Regions from separate parts of the Listeria sp. SHR_NRA_18 genome, predicted to be linked through region 2. Evidence: riboswitches for the same ligand, from Rfam matches in the RefSeq annotation. Region 2 holds a riboswitch; the other holds the start of a gene.

Region 1 (4,414 bases), on a different contig from region 2:
CAACTATCCGAACCTCATCCGCGCGCGATAAATGACGCTTCTCATACATTTTACTGTATAAACGTTTCGGACTCGTAGCCACATAATCAATCTCCACCGGCACTTCCTTCAAGCCATTCGTCTCAATCGCCAAATAGTAACCCTCCGCCTTCAAAACTTGCAAAAGCTCCTCAATCCCGCGTTGAATCGTTGGCTCACCACCAGTTATAACAATATTTCGCGCCGTATATTTATGCACCTCGTCCAAAATCTGCTGGCCCGTCATCATCTCGAACTCATTATAATTCGTATCACACCACGGGCAATCCAAGTTACACCGGCCAAAACGAATAAAAACGCTCGGCATCCCCGTATTATAACCCTCACCCTGCATCGTCTCAAAAATCTCCACAATTCGATACTCGCGGTCCATCATGCCCGTTCACCTCTATACTCACAAAAAGAAGTCGGCGTCTCACCAAGTCGAATCGCAGAAACGGGCAAATACGGCACTAACCAATCAAAAATCACCATCGCCATACCTTCCGCCGTCGTGCGACAAGGGAACGCGACCGTTTTGCGATCCATCTCTTGCAGTAATTTTGCAATGCGGCACTCGTTCTCATTTTCCTCAAAATAAGCAAAAGCATGATCCAATTTCGCCGTCACGTGCTCCTTCACGATCCGCTTGATATCGCCGTAATCCAGCACCATCCCAGCCTTCGAACCATCCGCAATCAAGTCACCAGCCACTTCCACCTGCAGCGTATACGTATGACCATGCAAATGATGACATTTCCCGTCATGCCCATCCAACATGTGCGCCATATCGAACGTAAACTCCTTCGCAATCCGCATCATATCGCGCTTCCAGCCTTCTGCTCCAAGTACTCCGTCAAGCCCTTCTCTCGCAACTCACAACTCGGGCACTCGCCACATCCGCCTTCCACGCCCATATAACACGTATGCGTATGCTCCCGAACATAGTCCAGCCGTCCCAGCTCATCCGCTAATCTCCACGTTTCCGCCTTCGTCAAATACATCAACGGCGTCTTCACCACAAAAGGATAATCCATCGCCAAATTCAGCGTCACGTTCATCGATTTCACAAACACATCGCGGCAATCAGGATACCCACTAAAGTCCGTTTCACATACACCAATAATAATATCCGTAATGCCCTGCCCCTTCGCATACGTCCCCGCGAGCAACAAGAACAGCGCATTACGCCCATCTACAAACGTATTCGGATACTCCTCCGATTTCCCTTGCGAAATCTCCATCGACTCATCCATCAACGCATTATTTGTCGTTTGTTTTATAACCGACGTATCAATCACCGTCTGCTTCACATTCAAATCCTGCACAATCCATTTCGCCTTCTCAAGCTCAATCACATGCCGCTGACCATAGAAAAACGTGATAACCTCGACATTCTCTTTCCCATAATCCTGAATCGCCTGAAACAAACAAGTCGTCGAATCCTGCCCACCAGAAAAAACCACTAACGCTTTTTTATTTGTCATTTTCATTTCCTCCTACCGATTATCCACTTTTTCAGGGTACATATCATGATTCATTAGGCGATGCATCGCAACTTCTTCAAAGCGCGAGTCAGGTTTGCCATAATTCGCATACGGATCAATCGAAATCCCACCACGCGGCGTGAATTTTCCCCATACTTCAATGTATTTTGGCCCCATAAGCTCGATCAAATCCTTCATTATGATATTGATACAATCCTCATGAAAATCGCCATGGTTTCGAAAACTAAACAAATAAAGCTTCAGTGACTTACTTTCAACCATCATTTCGCCAGGCACATAGGAAATATAAATCGTCGCAAAGTCAGGCTGCCCAGTCATCGGACAAAGACTCGTAAACTCAGGGCAATTAAATTTCACAAAGTAATCATTATCCGGATGCTTATTCGGAAATGCTTCCAACACTTCCGGCGCGTAATCCATCCGATACTCCGTCCCCTGATTTCCTAAATGTGTGACACCAGCCAGTTCATCTTGGTTTCTCATATTTACTTCTCACTCCTTAGTTTTTTTACGTGGGATTGTCCCGAACCACGGAAACTTTAAACTTGTGCCTACACGATGTAAATCGGCGGCAAGCGCTCGCATTCAGGAGATTCGGCGGACTTCCGGTTCTCATGTACAGTCGTACACTCCGCTTCCGGCTTCCACCGAATCTCCTGAATACAAACGCTTTCGCTCAATTTGTGTGAAGCAGAATTTTTCGTCCTACCCTAAGGTAAAAACCTAATTCTGCATCACATCGTGTATAGCCACTCGTCTTAGCTTCTTTTAGAAATTAACACAGTTTTTGGGAATAGTCAAAGAAGTGTGCGCTAAGATGACGAATAGCGCACACTTCTTTGTTATAATAGCGAACCTAAAAACATTCCCGCAACGACCAGCGCGAGTCCCGCCGAATACGTCACGATTTGATACAAAATCACTTTTTTCCATTTGCGCTCGGCGTGTAACTGCACACTTTCCAATTTAAACGTCGAAAAAGTTGTAAATGCTCCTAAAAATCCCGTCGTTGCAAGCAGATTCCAGTCAAACGACAACTGCAACTGTACAACAAAGCCAAGCACAAACGCTCCCGACAAGTTAATAATCAACGTTGCAATCGGAAAATCCCATTTTACACGGCGCTTTATCCAAGTCGACAGCCAATATCGCGCATTTGCCCCAAAGAAAGCACCAATCGCAATGGAAATCACGTCCATCCACATCACAAATCGCCCTCCTTGACCGCTTCTCTTTTGCGCACGAATCGCCGTTCACCAAGCGTAAAACCTAGCCACGCCAACAAATTTCCGCCTAAAAAACTAAATCCTAAATAGGTAACCGCCAAAATTGCATTTCCCGACTCAAAAAGCCGTACAACTTCCAAGCTAAACGTCGAAAAAGTCGTATACGCGCCCAAAAACCCCGTTCCAATTGCAATCACCAAATCCGTATTCAAAATCGTCAACCGAAACAAATACGTCGTGAAAAATCCGAGTACCAAGCACCCACTCAAATTCACAAGCAATGTCCCCAGCGGAAAATCAGTTCCCCAGAAAACACCGACGCCCATTCCAACAAAATACCGGCACAGCGCCCCCGCAATCCCTGCGACGCCAATCATCAAAAACCGTTTCATTCGCTAACCTCACCCAATTTCAAATCCGCAAAATCAATCCGCTCCAGTCCATTCTCCTCAAACCACGCACGAACCCGCGGATCACAAAGCGTCGCAAGCTCTCGACATCTCGGCGCCGTCATGGATGAATTATCAAGCACAAACTGATCCAAAAATCCCGCATCAAAATGCATCTCAATCACTTTTTCCGGATCCTGCCGAAGCAACCCAAAATCATCCCGCAAAAAATTCTCAACCAGCGTCCCAGCCTCAATAAACGGCAATCCATTAACCTCCAAAAGCAATCCCGTCTCCACATATCCCGGCAACGAAGGCCAAACCTTATCCCCGCTATACTTCAACGTCGTATGTATCCCATATTCCAGCGCAATATCATAAAACGCCTGATCCACAACCTCATCACCGACCGCGTGACAATCAATATGCTCTGGAAAATGACCAAGCAGCTCCCGAAACCGCTCCATCTGCGCAATCGTTTCCAGGCGAACCTCCTCATACACAAAATGCCCATTGCCACTCCGATAATACGCCGAACGATGAAAATTCCCGTTTTTATCAACCATCGAAGGAATTTTAGCAGGATCAGAACACGGTTTTCCGAGCAAAAAATTCGTATGCTGCCCAATAAATAAATCCGGACATGCCACCTTTGCTAATTTCACAGCATGTTCCGCAGCCTCTAAATTCGGCATCAACAACGTCGAACTCACAATTCCATTTAAATACGCTTCCATAACGCCATAATTGATCCCTTTTGACATTCCGAAATCATCCGCGTTCACTATCACTTTTTGCATTATCCATCACTCCTTTCTTCCTACCTAGACCTTCATCACAGCACTAAATAAAGACAAAAAATAACCATCCAACTCACTTTTTCCCCGCGGAGGTAGATGATTTTTCACAAATATTAGGCCATCATCTTTTCAACGGCTCTACACCAGGAAGTCATGTTAGCGCATGGCTCTCTTTTCCACCCCAATTCTAACACACACCAAAAAGATATTCAATCCACGCAAAAAAACTCCTCATGGACGCGCCACAAGGAGTTTTTCCATTATTTCATTTGTTTACGAATCCCGTTAAATAGTAACAAACACGCAATTCCTTGGAAAATAAAGAACGCGCCGAGTATCAAGCCGACAGTTACCGCAACAATCGCTGAGCTAAACAACGAGATGATTGCGATTAAAGCACCAATAATACCGATAATCATGATGAAAATCCAGCCTTTTGAGCCTTTCACCGAGAATGCCATCACGATATTCAG
Region 2 (4,414 bases):
GCAGGCGCTAATAACAAAATAATCAAAGCAATCACGAGTAGCGGATACATCCACCACGATAATATCCCCGTGTCATTCAAATTCCGAAACACCGCAAAAATAACAACAGCAATCGGGATAATGCTCTGTCTCACACTAACAATTAATTCCTTAATAAGCGCAATCGGATGCAGACGTCTATCTTCATACATCTTCTTTCGCCACCTTTACAAGCTCTAAAATATGGTGTCTGAGCGCATCCGATTCCTCCGCTTGGACAGCCTCAATCGTATGTACCGTCGCCGCAGTGGAAATGGACACACTAACTAACTTCTGCTTCCGTAGCAATGGTCCCTGATCCGTCTCCACATGCTGCACCCGAATCATCGGAATCAACACCCGACTTCTAAAAATAATCCCATGTTGAATCTCAATCTCGTCGTGTCGAATTTGATAACTCCACCTTGCCCAACGAAAAGGTACAATCAAGAAAAATGTCAACACAAAATATAAAATCGTAAACGCAAAGCCAATCGCGCTCCACCAAAGTGACACATCAATGGCATAAAATAAAATCGCCGCTCCAATCGATATCGCTAAAAATATCAAAATGGCAATCGCATACCCTTGACGCCACACTGTTTTAATCTTCTCTGGTAATTTCTGCGCTAAATTCTCAAGTTCCATAAAACGCCCTCCCTTTTCTTTTAATAATACCTGAAACCCGTTGAAAAATAAAGCTTTATCCCCTGCTATTTTGCATAGGAACCAAGCATATTTATCCCCTTATTTCTCGATTTTGTGTATACTTAGTTTCCAATCAAAACTTCTTAAACTAGTCGTTTTTCGTTCACAGTTTGTTCATTTATCCGTTTTATAATGAGAGATAGAAAGGTGGTAGTAAGCATGAAAAAACGATTTTATGGATTCCTATTATTTATTTTATTCTTTTCAACGAGCATACATATGCCAGTAAACGCGGCCACAACAAGTCCTACTACTTCCGATGACAGCGCCAATGACTTCATGGAAATGTTCGAAATTGACACATATACAGCGGCAAACCCATATATTTTAGTGAGTGGAAATACGGCTACTATCATGTTCACCACGGATGAAGACGCCAAAGTGAGCATTCGCAGCGGTTCTATCTATGTGAAAACAACAGACTACACGCGCGATCAAGAACTATCTATCAATCCATTACAAGAGACAAATCAGCTCATTTTAACCGTTACAACAAAAGCAAGCGTCAGTACTTCCTATCCAATAACGATCAAAACAACACCGGAACCCAAGCATAAAGTCGTGCCAAGAATCACCGAAACATCACTTTCCTCCTCAAGAAGAACACATTCTTAGAAAACTCTCCCACGATTTTCATTTTCATCTCACCTTTATCCTGTAGTATGGACTTAACCACTACTGGAGGGATGGACAGCCTTGAAAAAGAAAATCGGATTTGGTGCCTTATGTTTCCTGATTGCATTGGGTGTCAGTATCTTACTCACACGACCTGATGTAAAAGACACGGCCAGCAAATTAAAAACGGACTATATAGAAGCAACTACCGTCGAAAATGTAAGTGATCCGTTCTCAGAGCTCGTAGAAGAACAGAAAGATTGGTTTATTAAGAAATTAAGCGGATCATAAAAAAAGCATGATAACAGTCGCGATTTAACGACTTGTCATCATGCTTTTGACGTTCTAATTGATAATTTTCTTGAAATCGATGCGTTTGTTGATGTAATACATAATCGGTGCACCGACAGCTAAAACGATGAATTCGCTGATAGCCAGTGTTAGCCACGTATACAAAAACGGAAATTCTAAAACTAGCGCCAGTTCCCAAGCAATGATAAACATCGTCACAGAGAAAACAAGCGTCGTCAGGACCATTCGTACCTTCACATTCGCCACATAGCGACTTAGCAAAATAACGATGGCTAGCGAAATCGCGGACTGCCCGACACCAAATACCCAGTCATACCAACCGAGTGGCGAGAAGAAATTCGCAATCAATACCCCAACTACAATTCCAAAAAAGTATTTCTTATCAAACACGATTAAATGATTGAACATCTCCGACAAACGAAATTGAATATTCGTAAACCCGAAAGGTGCCACAACCAAAGTCACGACAACATAAAGCGCCGCAACGATCGCATTTACCGTCAACGTTTTTATTTTCATTTTATATGAGCTCCCCTTAGTTTTTTTACGTAGGATGGTTTCGAACTACGTTTTCTCATCTATGTTACCTTAAAAACCCCGCTATATCAAGGTCATTTCAACTTTTTTCGCAAGTAAGCGATATCTTATGATAAAGTACTTGCTTTTTTTCGTAAATGGGTGTAAATTCAATTATAGACTTTGGTTGTCCATGATGAATTTATTTTCAATAGCGATAAACTATATCCATAATGAAAGGGAGGTGAACTCGAGTATGCAATTAACGAAAGGCGTAGAGCAAGCGATTTGTATTATCGTTCTGCTGTCAACCCAGGATAACCACAATCCGCTAGCATCCGACGCGATTAGTGAGCATTTGCAAGTATCTCCTTCCTATTTAAAGAAGATTATGCGCAAACTCGTTGTCCAGAATATTATCCGCTCCGTGCCAGGCAATAACGGCGGTTTTTCACTAGCGAAAAGCCCGGAGCAAATCACGTTGCTGGAAGTCGTGGAATCGATGGAAGGCCCAATTTCGATTTATCCAGATACAGGCCTAATCAACAAAGTTTTCCGCGATGGCGAGCACACTTCTAAAGGGGAAGCGGTGTTACATGATGTTTTTAACGGCGCCAACGACCTGATTCGCGACTACTTATCTAAACAAACAGCCGCAGACTTACTGAAACGCACGATGGAACAATCCGAAATACCAGTACTTAACTGGAACACAATGAATCTAAGCAATCAAAAGGAGAAAGAGTGAGTTTTATGAATATGTTAAAGCAAGAATGGAAACGACTTTTAAACAACAAAATCCTGCTCGTTTCGACGATCGTTATTATGTTTATCCCGATTTTATACGGCGGCGTTTTCCTGAAATCTGTTTGGGACCCGTACGGCAAAACAAGTGAGCTTCCTGTTGCGGTCGTCAATGAAGACCAAGTGGCGAATTACGAAGGCCAAGAGCTCGATGTCGGGAATGAACTCGTCAAAGAACTGAAGAAAAATAACGATTTAGACTGGAATTTTCTTGATGCGAAAACCGCCAATAAAGGTTTAAAAGACGGCAAGTATTACATGGTCATCACGATTCCGAAAGACTTTTCCAAAAATGCCTCTACCGTTCTTGATGCGACACCTAAAAAAATGAATCTTTCTTATGAAATCAACCCCGCGCAGAACTATATCGGGGAAGTCGTCACTGGCCAAGGCGCATCAGCCGTCAACGCCAAAATTTCGAAAAAAGTAACGGAAAGCTATGCCAAAGCCATTTTTTCACAGATAGCAAAAGTTGGCGATGGCTTCGAAACAGCCGCGGACGGTTCTAAAAAAATCGACGACGGCACGATTCAGTTGAAAGACGGCAGTAAAACACTGACTGCAAAACTAAACGAACTCGCAGCAAGTACGCCGAAACTGGCAGATGGCGCGAATAAAATCAACGTAGCGCTCGGCACAACGGTAGCAGATGGCGTGGACAAATTAAACGCCGGCGCTGGCAAACTAAACAGCTCACTCGGCCAATATACGGCTGGCGTGTCACAAGTCCAATCAGGTCTGGGAAAATTGCAAGATGGAACGGCGCAACTAAACGCGAACTCCCCTGCCCTACTTGCCGGAAGCGGTAAATTAGCAGAAGGACTCGGCACGCTAAACGCAAGCACAGAAACACTTGCCGCCAAAGTTCCCGAACTAAACAACGGCCAACAATCCCTAAACAACGGTTTGCAAAAATTACAAGCCGGAAGCACCAAGTTAGACGCTGGTCTTAACAAATTGGCGAACGGACTTCCAACCGCGGACAACGTTAAAGAACTAACATCCGGATTAAACGCGATGAAAGCCGGCATCAACACGATTAACTCGTCCCTACAAGCAGGCGGCGACCTAAGTGCTTCGATGAAAACATTACAAACCAATTTAAAAACAATGGAAACAGCCATCACCGATCTAGGCACTTCCATCCAAAATAACGGCAAAAACACAACGACCGCCGTTGCTAGTACGAGCGCGTTCCAAAGCCTAACACCAGCACAACAAAAAGAAATCACAGACGCGCTCGGCACAGAATTAACGAAACAAGCTGGACAACAAGTAGCTATTGCACAAAAACTCGGCGCTAATTTATCCAGTACCGCAGACATTTTACAAAATAAATTACAACCCGTGGCAGGAAGCTTAGGTACATTAAAAGCTGGCGTTGCGGAACTAGATAGCAAAGCATCGGTCGGCATCCCTGTCGCAGTCCAAGCAATCCAAG

Evidence for each region. Region 2 has a riboswitch for preQ1 ahead of DUK53_RS08100 (QueT transporter family protein). Riboswitches for the same ligand answer to the same signal wherever they lie in the genome.
Region 1: it holds a riboswitch for preQ1, as region 2 does, so the genes downstream of both, queF (preQ(1) synthase) here and DUK53_RS08100 (QueT transporter family protein) in region 2, are expected to answer to the same signal.

What each region holds. Positions count from the first base shown of each region.
Region 1 covers NZ_QPKR01000003.1:188,755-193,168, forward strand. The annotation lists gene DUK53_RS06495 (7-carboxy-7-deazaguanine synthase QueE) at 1-415, opposite strand, end outside; gene queD (6-carboxytetrahydropterin synthase QueD) at 412-840, opposite strand; gene queC (7-cyano-7-deazaguanine synthase QueC) at 837-1,511, opposite strand; gene queF (preQ(1) synthase) at 1,518-2,009, opposite strand; PreQ1 riboswitch class I at 2,020-2,064, opposite strand; gene crcB (fluoride efflux transporter CrcB) at 2,369-2,731, opposite strand; gene crcB (fluoride efflux transporter CrcB) at 2,731-3,144, opposite strand; gene DUK53_RS06525 (ChbG/HpnK family deacetylase) at 3,141-3,941, opposite strand; gene DUK53_RS06530 (HdeD family acid-resistance protein) at 4,202-4,414, opposite strand, start outside.
Region 2 covers NZ_QPKR01000004.1:211,255-215,668, forward strand. The annotation lists gene DUK53_RS08080 (PH domain-containing protein) at 1-191, opposite strand, end outside; gene DUK53_RS08085 (PH domain-containing protein) at 184-666, opposite strand; gene DUK53_RS08090 (hypothetical protein) at 886-1,341, shown strand; gene DUK53_RS08095 (hypothetical protein) at 1,423-1,632, shown strand; gene DUK53_RS08100 (QueT transporter family protein) at 1,687-2,172, opposite strand; PreQ1 riboswitch class I at 2,183-2,227, opposite strand; gene DUK53_RS08105 (RrF2 family transcriptional regulator) at 2,426-2,917, shown strand; gene DUK53_RS08110 (YhgE/Pip domain-containing protein) at 2,923-4,414, shown strand, end outside.